DNA from 3 places in the Priestia sp. SB1 genome. Region 3 is predicted to be linked to each of the others. Evidence: riboswitches for the same ligand, from Rfam matches in the RefSeq annotation. Region 3 holds a riboswitch; each other region holds the start of a gene.
What was found. Region 3 has a riboswitch for cyclic di-AMP ahead of kdpF (K(+)-transporting ATPase subunit F). Riboswitches for the same ligand answer to the same signal wherever they lie in the genome.
Positions count from the first base shown of each region.

Region 1: another riboswitch for cyclic di-AMP. It lies ahead of WKH56_RS00885 (dicarboxylate/amino acid:cation symporter); the one in region 3 lies ahead of kdpF (K(+)-transporting ATPase subunit F).
Region 2: another riboswitch for cyclic di-AMP. It lies ahead of WKH56_RS01160 (APC family permease); the one in region 3 lies ahead of kdpF (K(+)-transporting ATPase subunit F).

Region 1 is NZ_JBBJSS010000001.1:163,467-167,897, reverse strand. Features, by position in the region: gene WKH56_RS00890 (NAD(P)/FAD-dependent oxidoreductase) at 1-605, shown strand, start outside; cyclic di-AMP (ydaO/yuaA leader) riboswitch at 1,212-1,366, shown strand; gene WKH56_RS00885 (dicarboxylate/amino acid:cation symporter) at 1,547-2,782, shown strand; gene WKH56_RS00880 (aspartate aminotransferase family protein) at 2,891-4,240, shown strand; gene WKH56_RS00875 (CoA transferase subunit A) at 4,241-4,431, shown strand, end outside.
Region 2 is NZ_JBBJSS010000001.1:221,345-225,775, reverse strand. Features, by position in the region: gene glnA (type I glutamate--ammonia ligase) at 1-586, shown strand, start outside; gene WKH56_RS01170 (hypothetical protein) at 1,202-1,357, shown strand; gene WKH56_RS01165 (N-acetylmuramoyl-L-alanine amidase) at 1,505-2,557, shown strand; cyclic di-AMP (ydaO/yuaA leader) riboswitch at 2,749-2,890, shown strand; gene WKH56_RS01160 (APC family permease) at 3,053-4,431, shown strand, end outside.
Region 3 is NZ_JBBJSS010000005.1:538,728-543,158, reverse strand. Features, by position in the region: gene WKH56_RS21465 (undecaprenyldiphospho-muramoylpentapeptide beta-N-acetylglucosaminyltransferase) at 1-224, shown strand, start outside; cyclic di-AMP (ydaO/yuaA leader) riboswitch at 424-566, shown strand; gene WKH56_RS21460 (hypothetical protein) at 639-776, shown strand; cyclic di-AMP (ydaO/yuaA leader) riboswitch at 792-932, shown strand; gene kdpF (K(+)-transporting ATPase subunit F) at 1,224-1,310, shown strand; gene kdpA (potassium-transporting ATPase subunit KdpA) at 1,335-2,996, shown strand; gene kdpB (potassium-transporting ATPase subunit KdpB) at 3,018-4,431, shown strand, end outside.

The DNA of each region.
Region 1 (4,431 bases), on a different contig from region 3:
ATGTGGTAGTAGAGAATCATTCAGGGATTATGTTAGCAAATGGACACGCATACAAAGATCCGAAGCTTGGAAGTCAAAATACGAACTTTGCGCTGCTTGTTTCTCATAAATTTTCGGATCCATTTGATCAGCCGAACGAATATGCGCACGAAGTATCAAGATTAGCTAATATGCTGTCAAACGGAGGCTTAGTTGTTCAAAAGTATGGAGATATTTTAAAGGGGCGCCGTTCAACAGCGAATCGAATTAAAGAAGGCTTTTTAGAACCAACGTTAAAAGAAGCTGTCCCTGGTGATTTGGGTTTAGTGCTTCCATACAATACAATGAAAAGCTTAATTGAAATGACAGAAGCACTGGATCATGTAACGCCTGGGTTAGCATCTGAACATACGCTGTTTTACGGTGTGGAAGCGAAATTTTACTCCGCCCGTCCGAAGTTAAACGATAAGTTTGAAACTGAAATTTCCGGTTTATACGTGGGAGGAGACGGAGCTGGTATTACGCGAGGACTCGCGCAGGCAAGTGCGTGTGGTGTGTGGGTAGCTCGTGACATTGTTGGAAAATTAAAGAATCGTAAAGCAAGTTCTGAACCTGTTACTGTATAAAAAAAGAGGCCGTCACGGCCTCTTTTTTTTATGGGTTAAATCAACGAGAGGGAATAAGTAAAAAGTAAAGAACTTGCACCGCTCCAACTCCGATAGTTTTATATGATAATTACCCGCTCCTTTTTTAAAAGATAGTAGGAAATCTATACTTCTATCTTGAGCAGAATTAAGTAGAATAAGGGGAATTGATAATGTCGATTTCTTCGCATCAATAAAGTCAGTGAAATTTTAGGGAGTGTATATCAAGCAGTACAAGGATAAAATCAACAGTTGGAAAGAGTTTTTTTTTTTTGGATAAGTAAAATATTTATGGAAGCAGTAAAGTACATGGATATTAGAATAATTATACATATTTATGAATGATATTAACGAGAATAAAGTTCACTTTATAAACTATTTTTTGAATTAATTTTTTATTCATTAGATTGTAAGTCTTGTTAAATAGGTGTTTTTGGTTTATTGAAATATGATGTAAATATTTTAAAATATAACAATTCTCAACTTTTTACGATAAAATCATGCATTATTTTTGAATAAAAACTTGACAGAAACATATAAAATGAATTTTAATTAAAGTAACAATTATTATCATGCAAAAATATTAAAGAAAATTATTTGCTTAATCTCTTTTGCTTTATAAGAGAACGGAGGACCCATATTTGTGCGTAATGTACTTGGGGTGAATCTTGAATGAATCAAGTAGGGTAACTCACATACCTGAATCCGACAGCTAACTCCGTAAGCATTCAGTGAGGGAATAACAGGTCTATGAAACCATGATATTCTCATGGTTTTTTGTATAGCTAAAAATATTCCTAAACTATTAATCTGAAAATTTTTAATATATTGTATATTTTGAGTGTTATCGCCCTCAATGCATGGTAAAATAAGTATGGTAGTTAGAATCATTCTAATATAATTTATTTACGGGAGGTAAATCGATGAAGCTATCGACAAAGATTATTATCGCGCTAATTGCTGGCGCTATTGTAGGAGTGTTAATCAATGCTTTTGCTCCAAGTGCTTTTGCTCCGCTGGACAAGTACTTGTTTACACCGCTTGGCCAAATTTTCTTAAGCTTAATTAAAATGCTTGTTGTACCAATTGTGTTTTTCTCTATCACGTTAGGTGTAGCAGGTTTAGGAGATCCTAAAAAATTAGGAAGAATCGGGGCAAAAACAGTTTCCTACTTCCTAGTGACAACAACCGTTGCAATTATTATCGGTTTAATTTTAGCGTATGCAATTAAACCGGGTACATTTGGATCTTTTGATACACAAAACGCTTCTTTTGAAGCTGAAAAAGCACCACCTGTTGGAGAGACATTCTTAAATATGATTCCAGTCAATCCAATTCAAGCGATGGCTGAAGGGAATATGCTTCAACTTATCGTTTTCTCTATCTTTATCGGTTTTGGTATCACGATGCTTGGAAGTAAAACAAAAGGACTTTACAATTTACTTGAGCAAGGAAATGAATTGATGATGTACCTTGTGAATCTAGTGATGAAGTTTGCTCCGTACGGAACATTTGGGCTTCTTGCAACCGCGGTTGGAAGTCAAGGCTGGCAGGCAATTAAAGCGATGGGGCTATACATGATTGTAGTCGTGCTCGCGCTGTTCATCCATTCAATCGTAACATATGGGGGATCAGTCGCTCTTATGGCCAGACGTAACCCTATTGAATTTTTTAAGGGGTTTGCTCCTGCGATGACAGTTGGATTCAGTACATCAAGCAGTAATGCAACGCTTCCGATTTCAATGAATGTGGCGCAAAAAAATCTTCGTGTCCCCGAGTCTATCAGCAGTTTTGTTCAGCCATTAGGTGCAACTATTAACATGGATGGAACGGCAATTATGCAAGGTGTAGCGACTATTTTTATTGCGCAAGTATACGGGGTTGATCTGTCGTTGGGCGCTCTTGTGACGGTTGTGTTGACAGCGGTGCTTGCTAGTATTGGTACAGCAGGCGTGCCGGGAGTTGGTCTTATTATGCTAGCGATGGTACTGAGTTCGGTTGGCCTGCCTGTAGCAGGTATCGGATTAATTATCGGAATTGATCGCTTGCTTGATATGCTTCGTACGTCTGTAAATATTACAGGAGACGCTGCGTGTGCCGTTATTGTGGCTGAGTCAGAAGCAAAGCGTATCGATAAATCTGTAACGCAATCAGCTTAATATGTGTAAAAGCTCTAGCTATATGCTAGGGCTTTTTTTATTGGCAAGAAACTCTTCTTTTCAGCATACAGTTTAATAAGAGTGTGTGTTTGAAAGGAGAGTGCGGAAATGAATAAAACCCATGTGATAAAGCCGCTGCTCGACGACGACTACCCAGTTATTTCATATGGAAAAGGAATTTATTTGTACGACCAAGATGGAAAAAAGTACATAGATGCTTCGTCAGGGGCAGTTACAGCAAGTATCGGACACGGCGTAAAAGAAATTATTGATGCGATGACGGATCAGGCACAGAAAGTTGCGTTTGTATATCGGTCGCAGTTTACAAGCGATCCGACGGAAGCCTTAGCTAAGAAACTATGTGAATTAAGCAGCAATCATTTCCAGTGGAGCTTTTTTGTTAACAGCGGGACAGAAGCGACTGAAACGGCTATGAAAACAGCCATTCAGCATTTTCAAGAGCAAGGAAAGCCAACCAAAACAAAGGTTTTGTCACGCTGGATGAGCTATCACGGTATTACAATAGGAGCGCTGTCTATGTCAGGGCACGTTGGAAGACGAAAACGTTTCTCGTCTTTGCTTGAAGATTATCCTTCGGTTTCACCTCCTTATTGCTATCGATGTCCGTTTCATCAAACCTATCCATCCTGTAATCTTGCTTGTGCACACGAATTGGAAACAGTTATCAAACGAACCGGCCCTGAACATATTGCTGCTTTTATTACAGAGCCCATTGTAGGAGCTGCCGGAGCAGCTCTCACACCTCCACCCGGTTATTATGAAGTGATAAGAGAAATTTGTGATAAATATGATGTGTTATGGATAGCCGATGAAGTCATGACTGGAGTTGGGCGTACAGGCGTGATGTTTGCATATGAGCACTGGGGAGCTAAACCAGACATCATGACGCTTGGAAAAGGAGTGGGAGCAGGATATACACCGATAGCCGTTACGTTAGCTAGCAGCAAAACGATTGAACCTATCATGAACGGATCCAAATTAATTATGAGCGGCCATACGCTAAGCGCTAATCCGCTGTCAGCCGCTGTAGGGCTAGCTGTCTTAGCCTATATTGAAAAGAACGATCTTGTTCAACAAGTAGCGCTGAAAGGAGCCTATTTAGTAAAAAAATTGAAGGAGCTTCAACTTCTTTACCCTATCATTGGTGATATTCGTGGCAAAGGCTTACTAGTTGGTCTTGAGCTTGTACAAAATCCAAAAACGAAGGAGCCTTTTTCATCCTCCGAAAATATGACGGCGCGCGTAATAAGTAAAGCCCATAAAAATGGTCTTCTCCTTTATCCTTCACAAGCAGGAACAGATGGAGTAGAAGGAGACGGTATTATTATTGCGCCACCATTTACGATTACTCATCGCCAACTTGATGAAGCGGTCGTGTTGCTTTCGAAAACATTGTATGAAGTACAAAATGAAAAACAGGGAGATGAGGTGAAATAAGTGACAAAGGTCGAAAACTCATTTCAAAAGATTACAACTGTGGAACAAGCAATTGAATACGTGGATCATGCTGCTACGCTGATGATAGGAGGGTTTGGAGGCGTAGGCAGTCCGCCTTCTCTCATTGACGGCCTTATTGAAAGCGAAAAATCAAATTTCACACTGATATGCAATGATTCAGGCTTTCCTCA
Region 2 (4,431 bases), on a different contig from region 3:
ATTCAAAGATGGCCAAAACGCATTTTATGATGAGAACGGTAATCTAGAGCTAAGTGATACTGCTCGTCAATTTATCGCAGGTATCATCAAGCACGCACACAGCTTTACAGCAGTAACAAATCCTACTGTAAACTCTTATAAGCGTCTAGTACCTGGATATGAGGCTCCTTGTTATGTTGCATGGTCTGCTCGCAACCGTAGCCCATTAATCCGTATCCCAGCTTCTCGCGGCGTAGGAACTCGTGTTGAAGTACGTAGCGTAGACCCAGCTGCTAACCCATATTTAGCAATGGCTGTTCTATTAAAAGCTGGTTTAGATGGAATCAAGAACAATCTTGAAGCTCCAAAACCTATTGATCGTAATATCTATGTAATGACAAAAGAAGAGCGTGTTGAAGAAGGTATCGTAGATTTACCTGCAACATTAGCTCAAGCTTTAGATAGCTTCCAATCAAACGAAGTGATGGTTTCTGCATTAGGTGAACACTTAGCAGAGCACTTCGTTGAAGCGAAAGAAATCGAGTGGGATATGTTCCGTACACAAGTTCATCCTTGGGAACGTGACCAATACATGAGCCAATATTAATTTTTAAAAGTCGGAGAGATCGTTTGTACGTTCTCTCCGACTTTTTTTGTTTTTCACAATGAATAAATAACATTCTGCATACGTAAATTGAATAATATAGCTTGTTTATAAAAAAGCTGCCTGTCGTATAATTTACAGGGAGCTTTTTTATTGTTTTGTTACATACAAGAAAGAATTTGTTTACATGAATCAAAAAGGATGAGCTTTTTGTCTCATTGAATCTATAAGTAAAAGTAGTGTATAACAGATAGTGAGATTGTTTATGTGTTCACTCTGCACTGTATTTCAGTATAACTTCAGAGAGTTTTCAGCCAATCATAGTATCGTTAGAAAATACTGTTGGAGAGGAATGTAATAAAAATGAAAGAAGGAAATTTCTTTAAAGGTTTAGTGATAGGGATATTGATAAGCATTCCAATTTGGATTATTCTCATTGTTGTAGGCGTTCTGCTTTTTAAATAGGTCCTAACGTTATAAATAATAGACCCTCCTGATCTATACTTTAATCAACCAGAATAGAATTTGGACCAAAAGTATGTTAGGGGGGAGGGAACCGCACGATGAATTGTGCGGATTTTTTTATTGGTAGGGTAAACGTAGATTTCATCTATTTAGTTGCTTCTAGCAGTTGATTGGAGGGACACCTGCGAGAAAAGCGGAATAGGTGAGACCCCGCAGGAGCGCACGCGACGAGGAGGCTCACCAGCCCCCCCGCGGAAAGCGAAGCCTTGCACGGAATTCAACAGCGATGTAACAAGCCATCCATACTAGCGCATTTATCCTATTTGTTCGTTTTTAGATTGAAGTGATTTCGTTATGTCTCAATCTCCTTTTTTAGTAATTTTTCACTAAGTAGGCTAGTATACGTAGCACTTTTTTCCCTCATGCATATGTTAACAATAAGGAGGGACAAGTAATATGAAAAAAATCTATCTTGATGCAGGACATGGTGGGGCAGATGCAGGAGCAGTTGGAGCAAGCGGACTGTATGAAAAAAACTTAGTGTTAAAAATTCAACAATATTTAATAAGCTATTTAAATAGCACTTACAGTGACTTTACGATTAAAACCACCCGTACCACAGATACTTTTTTATCGTTATCTCAGCGAGCTTCTCAAGCTAACTCGTGGGGAGCAGATGCATTTATGTCTATTCACGTAAATGCCGGTGGAGGAACAGGATACGAAGATTATGTTTATAGAAGCGCTAGCAATGCTAGTAAAACGTTTCAATCGATTGTGCACGGGCAAGTACAGCCAACGCTGCTGTCGTATAATCATCCGAATCGCGGACGAAAATCGGCCAATTATGCGGTGCTTCGCTTAACAAATATGCCTGCAGTATTAACTGAAATAGCTTTTATTGATAGGAGCGCCGATGCAGCACTTCTTCAAAATGAAGCTTTTTTAAAAAGCATGGGTGAATCGTATGCAAAAGGAATTGCCGTATATTTAAATTTACCTCGTCGTGCAGTTCCAAATCCATCGCCATCTCCAACACCGACACCAAATCCATCACCTTCTGAACCAGGTGAAAAAACGTATACAATTAAGCAAGGAGATACGCTGTACAGTGTTGCACAGAAGTACGGCATAACAGTACAGGAGCTTCAAGAAGCAAATACAGGGCTTTCGGATCCTTTAACCCTAAAGGTTGGAAAAACAATTGTTATTCCTTCAGGAACTTCACCAAACCCATCTCCAACACCGTCACCAACTCCACCTTCTGAACAATATCCACTTCCCAATGGAATTTTAAAACAAGGCGATTCTGGAGAAGCAGTGAAACAGCTTCAAAGAGCATTAAACGCGGTTAATTTTAAAGTAGGGTCAGTAGACGGAATATATGGAGTACAAACGAAAGATGCAGTCAGACGTTTTCAGCTTGTGTATCTTCCTTATGATGTAGATGGCATTTATGGTCCTCAAACGAAAAACAAGCTAGCAGCCGTTTTAAAAGCAAAAAGTTAAAGAAAGCAGGTCTTCTGTAAGCAGGCAGAAGGCCTTTTGTTTTCCCCTTAAAAGCGCCTTAAGTACTATTTTATCGTTTACGTAAAATAATGCTTTACAAACCATTTGTACGGGAGTATATTATCTAAGAACAAAGGATAGTTATGAAAGAAACATGTTATCGATCATACTCTTTAACCGAAAATTATATTGACCTGTTATCGCTTAATTCGTCAGAAGTGGGGGACCCAAATTTGTGCATTGTCACTTGGGGTGAATCCTTTTTTAAAAGGTAGGGCTACTCTCATAGCCCGAATCCGACAGCTAACCCCATAAGCGTTTTGGAGAGGAGGTTTAAGCTGTGTAAAAACGCTGAGAACCCTTAGTGTTTTTTTTGTGCGCTTTTTTAACATAAAAAGGTATTTTTTAGGGATAATATCACTTATTCATGAACTTGTAACGGAGCTTAGCAACGAACAGTGAATAGTAGCTAAGCAATCATCGGAGGGAAATTACGTGAACTATTCAGTTCTCAAGAGATTATTGATTGGAAAGCCGCTCAAAACAAAAGAGTTAGGCGATCAAAAGCTTAGTAAGCTTAAAGCGCTGGCTATTTTATCATCAGATGCCTTATCTTCAGTGGCTTATGGAACAGAACAGATTTTGATTGTCCTTGCAACAGTGGGCGTGCTTGCCTATTGGTATTCGATTCCAATTGCGATTGGGGTATTGGTGCTGCTGACGGCTTTAATTCTTTCATATCGTCAAATTATTTATGCGTATCCGCAAGGCGGAGGAGCTTATATTGTTTCGAAAACCAATTTAGGAGAAAATCCTGGACTTATCGCTGGGGGATCACTGTTAGTAGATTATATTTTAACAGTTGCCGTGAGTGTTTCAGCAGGAACCGATGCTTTAACTTCGGCTTTTCCAACGCTGCATCACTATAACGTAGTAATTGCGTGTTTGCTGGTGATTTTTATTACGGTTTTAAATTTACGAGGTGTAACAGAATCCGCTTCTGTCTTAGCTTATCCGGTTTATTTATTTGTGATTGCTCTTATTTTGTTAATAGCGGTGGGCTTCTTCAAAATAGTGACAGGTCAAGTTTCACCTGAGCTTCATACATCTCTCGGTACCGTGGTGCCAGGTATTAGTTTGTTTTTATTATTAAAAGCTTTTTCATCAGGCTGTTCGGCATTGACTGGTGTAGAAGCTATTTCGAATGCAGTGCCTAACTTTAAAGATCCAGGTGCAAAAAATGCTGTTCATACATTAATGCTGATGGGCGGTATTTTAGCCGTTTTATTTTCTGGCATCACGTTTTTAGCTTATTGGCTTGGCATTTCTCCAAAAGCAGATGAAACGGTTGTATCACAAATTGCATCGAGTGTATTTGGACGAAATGGGTTTTATTATTTTATTCAAGGCACCACAGCTCTGATTTTAGTGCTAGCGGCGAATACAGGTTTTTCAGCTTTCCCTTTGCTTGCCGTAAACTTATCGTCTGATAAATACATGCCAAGAATGTTTCAAATTCGCGGCGATCGACTAGGCTATTCAAATGGAATTGTGACCCTTGGAATTGCTTCTATTGTCTTACTTGTCGCTTTTAAAGGAGCGACGGAACAATTAATTCCTCTTTATGCAGTTGGAGTGTTCATTCCATTTACGCTTTCTCAAACAGGCATGATTGTCAAATGGCTTAGAGAAAAGCCGGCCGGCTGGCAAGGAAAGCTAACCATTAACTTAATTGGTGCCCTCATTACCTTAACGGTGCTAATCATTTTGTTTACAACGAAGTTTTCACAAGTATGGTCCGTGCTCGTTTTCTTACCGGTTATCGTTTATATTTTTCATCGCATTCATACGCATTATGAAGCGGTAGGAGAGCA
Region 3 (4,431 bases):
TATCAAAAGCACAGAGTCGCGGAGATCAAATTTTAAATGCACAATCCTTTAAGAAAAAAGGCTACTGTATGGTTGTAGAAGAAGAGCAGTTAACAAAAGAACTGTTTTTGCGTGAAGTAAATGAGCTTCAGCAGCAGGCAAGTACGATGAAGCGTACAATGCGTGAAGCAACAAAAACGGATGCCATTTCAATTCTTGTAAATGAAATTGAGAAAATGAGCTAAAAAAGAGGCTGAAACAGACGTATGTTAGCCAAAGTGAAAAACGAACCATTGATCAAGGTATTTGATTAGTGGTTCGTTTTTTTTGAATCTATTATTTTAAAATAATGAATAAACATAGAAAAATAAAGCTTTTAAAATTTCAAAAAATGTTGTTGACAGTAAATTTTAACAGGAGTAAGATTACTCTCATGAAACGTTCCACTGTGAAACGCTGAGTCTTTTCTGAAAGAGAAGGAAAGAGCGGAGGACCCAATTATCAGGGGTGAATCTCTTAATTGAGTAGGGTTACTTTCTTGACCCGAACCCGTCAGCTAACTTCGTAAGCGTTAAGAGAGAGGATGGTGTAATCGTGGTCGTTTTCTATAACAGCGGATAGTACGCTCCTTTCAAAATATAGGTGAAAGGAGCGTCAGGATGCATTTATCTAAGCAAATGATTCAAATGATTGAATATCGGGCCATGTGCGATCAGCAATCTTTTGATCTAGCAAACCGCTATTTGTCTACGTTAGTTAATCAAAGTTTTAAACGCAGCAGTAAAAACTATTATTAAGTCTAAAAATTAAATAACAAAGATACGCTTAATCAATTATGAGCGGGGGACCCAATATTTTGTACGTATGTACTAGGGGTGAATCTCTTAACTGAGTAGGGTTACTTCCATAACCCGAATCCGACAGCTAACTCCGTAAGCGTTTTGGGAGTAAAAAATTCGTGTCAATTACGGCTTATTTGTCGTGCATTAAACCGCGGAAGAGAACTCTCTTCTGCGGTTTTTTAGTGGAAAAAAATAGCATCACGTCTCGCCTTTAGCTTTCTTGGACGTGATGGTTTATGTAAAGCAATAGTTACTAAGCTTAGAAGCTATCATTTTTGTTAGGAAAAAGTCAGGAGGGAGCAACGTGGATATAATCATGCTTGGAACACTTGCCATATTAACAGCTGCTATGTACGGAATTATTTGCTGGTCGTCTCATGTAGTAGACGAAAGAGAGGAGAAGTGAACGTGTCGTTCATTTTGTTAGGTATTTCAGTTCTCGTTTTAATTTATTTAGTATATGTACTGTTAAATCCAGAACAATTTTAATAAGCGGAGGAATAAAACGTGGGGATTTTTCTACTATCAGTTGCGCTGCTGCTTGTTTTTGTAGCGCTTATTGCAAAGCCCGTAGGTATTTATATAGCGAATGTGTTTTCAAACGATAAAAACACTAGCTTGGTAGGAAAGATAGAAACAGTTATGTTTAAAGCAGCAGGAATTAAAGGGCATAATCAGACGTGGAAGCAATATGCATTGGCTCTTGTGTTAACAAATACGTTTATGATTTTTGTAGTGTATCTTATCTTCCGGTTTCAAGAGGTACTGCCGCTTAACCCAAGCCACATTAAAGGAATGGATCCGGCTCTTGCTTTTAACACGGCCATTAGTTTTATGACAAATACGAACTTGCAGCACTACAGCGGTGAATCCGGTTTGTCCTATTTCTCGCAAATGGCAGCCGTTGTATTTATGATGTTTGCTGCACCAGCAACGGCACTTGCAGTAGCAATCGCTTTTATTCGCGGGCTAGCAGGGAAGGAAATGGGAAACTTTTTTGTTGACTTTGTAAAGTCAATTACGCGTATTTTACTTCCTATCGCTTTTATAACAGGCATTTTATTTGCGTTTTTAGGTGTCCCTCAAACGTTAAGCGGGACTGTGACTGCCCATACATTAGAAGGAGCAACGCAGCAAATAGCAAGGGGACCAGTTGCTTCTTTTCTTTCAATCAAAGAGCTAGGCAACAACGGAGGGGGATTTTTTGGTGTCAATTCAGCTCATCCATTTGAAAATCCTAATGCGTGGAGCAATGTATTACAAATCGTCCTTATGCTGTTATTGCCAACAGCCCTTCCTTTTACGTACGGAAAAATGATTGGACAGCGTAAACAAGGCCGCATCTTGTTTGTAGCGATGAGTATGCTGTTTATCGTTATTTTAAGCACAGCGTTTGTAACAGAGTGGGGAGGCAATCCAAGACTTGGTGCTTTTCATCTAAATGAAGCGAGCGGTTATATGGAAGGGAAAGAAGTCCGTTTTGGTGTCGGCATGTCGACGCTTTACGCCATCGTGACGACAGCAAGTGAAACAGGTGCAGTCAACACCATGCACGATACCCTGACGCCTCTTACCGGGTTATTAACGCTTGGAAATATGCTGTTAAATACCGTATTTGGCGGTGTCGGAGCAGGATTTATGAATGTTATGATGTACGTCATCATTGCCGTATTTTTATCAGGTTTAATGGTTGGAAGAACACCAGAATACGTAGGTAAAAAAATTGAAGGAAAAGAAATGAAACTCATTGCCGTGACGCTTATTCTGCAGCCGCTGCTAATTTTAGGAGGAACAGCCGTAGCACTTACCACTCATTTAGGAATGGAAGGTATATCAAACCCTGGCTTTCACGGGTTAAGTCAGGCACTGTACGAATTTACGTCGTCAGCAGCAAACAATGGGTCCGGTTTTGAAGGACTCGGTGACGCAACGCCGTTTTGGAACATTTCTACGGGAATTGTTATGTATATTGGACGCTACTTCGGACTAATTACAATGCTGGCGGTATCGAGCTCACTAGCATCTAAGCAGCTTGTTCCCGAAACACCTGGAACATTTAAAACGGATACGTCTTTATTTAGCGGCATTTTAATTGGAACTACCGTTATTGTAGGAGCACTTACGTTTTTCCCAGTGCTTGTGCTTGGGCCGGTTGCTGAGTATTTAACACTGTAATCAAGAAAGCGGAGGATCATAATGAATAAACGGAATTTTGCAAATAATATTGAATTGGATCACAACAGTCATATTCAAGGTTCTGTAGATAAACAAGCTTCATCGATTTTTATTCAATCAGTAAAGCAGGCGTTTATCAAGCTCAGCCCAAGAACGATGATAAAAAACCCTATCATGTTCGTAGTAGAAATCGGGTTTGTAATTACGCTTTTTTTAGCCGTTGTTCCGGACCTTTTCGGAGAAAGTACAGTAAGCACAGGATTTAATGTTGCCGTATCTCTCGTGTTATTTTTCACCATTGTTTTTGCTAATTTTGCAGAAGCATTAGCAGAAGGACGAGGAAAAGCACAGGCAAACTCATTAAAGAAATCTAAAGGCGATATTACAGCTAATCAGCTTCAAAACGGGCAAATGATACAAGTTTCGGCCTCGCAACTAAAAAAAGGAGATATTGTCGTCGTTTCACAAGGCGAAATGATTCCTGGAGATGGAGAAATTATTAAAGGACTGGCGTCCGTTGATGAATCGGCCATTACGGGGGAATCGGCACCTGTTATGAAAGAAGCAGGCGGGGATTTTAACTCTGTAACGGGAGGTACAAGAGTTGTCAGCGATGAAATTACAATTAAAATTTCGTGTGAGCAAGGTGAATCATTTTTAGATAAAATGATTTCGCTTGTTGAAGGAGCAGAGCGTCAAAAAACGCCAAATGAAATTGCGCTAAACACGGTTTTGACAAGTTTGACGATTATTTTTTTACTAGTTGTTGTGACGCTTCCTGTCTTTACAAACTATTTACATTTTCAACTCGACACGGCTATTTTAATTTCACTGCTCGTCTGCCTTATTCCTACGACGATTGGAGGATTATTATCGGCCATTGGAATTGCTGGAATGGATCGAGTCACGCAGTTTAACGTGATTGCTATGTCAGGAAAAGCAGTAGAAGCAGCTGGTGACATCAATACAATTATTTTAGATAAAACCGGCACCATTACGTTTGGAAACCGAATGGCTCATCAATTAACGACTGTAGAAGGCGTAGACGAACGTGAACTGTACAAATGGGCGTTTGTTTCTTCTCTTTACGACGAAACACCAGAAGGACGCTCAGTGGTTGATTTTATCCAAACTCGCATGGGAGTAGAAGACCTTAGAAAAACGCAGGGAACGTTTGTAGAATTCAAAGCTGAAACGCGAATGAGCGGCATTGACTTACAGAATGTATCTGTACGAAAAGGGGCAGTGGACGCCGTCACGGCATGGGTAGAGTCAAATGGCGGGATAATTCCCTCTGATTTACAGCAAAAAGCAAACGAAATTGCAGGAGCTGGTGGCACGCCGCTTGCCGTCGCCGCTGATAATAAAATTTACGGTTTGATTTATTTAAAAGACACGGTAAAACCAGGAATGAAAGAACGCTTTGATGAACTTC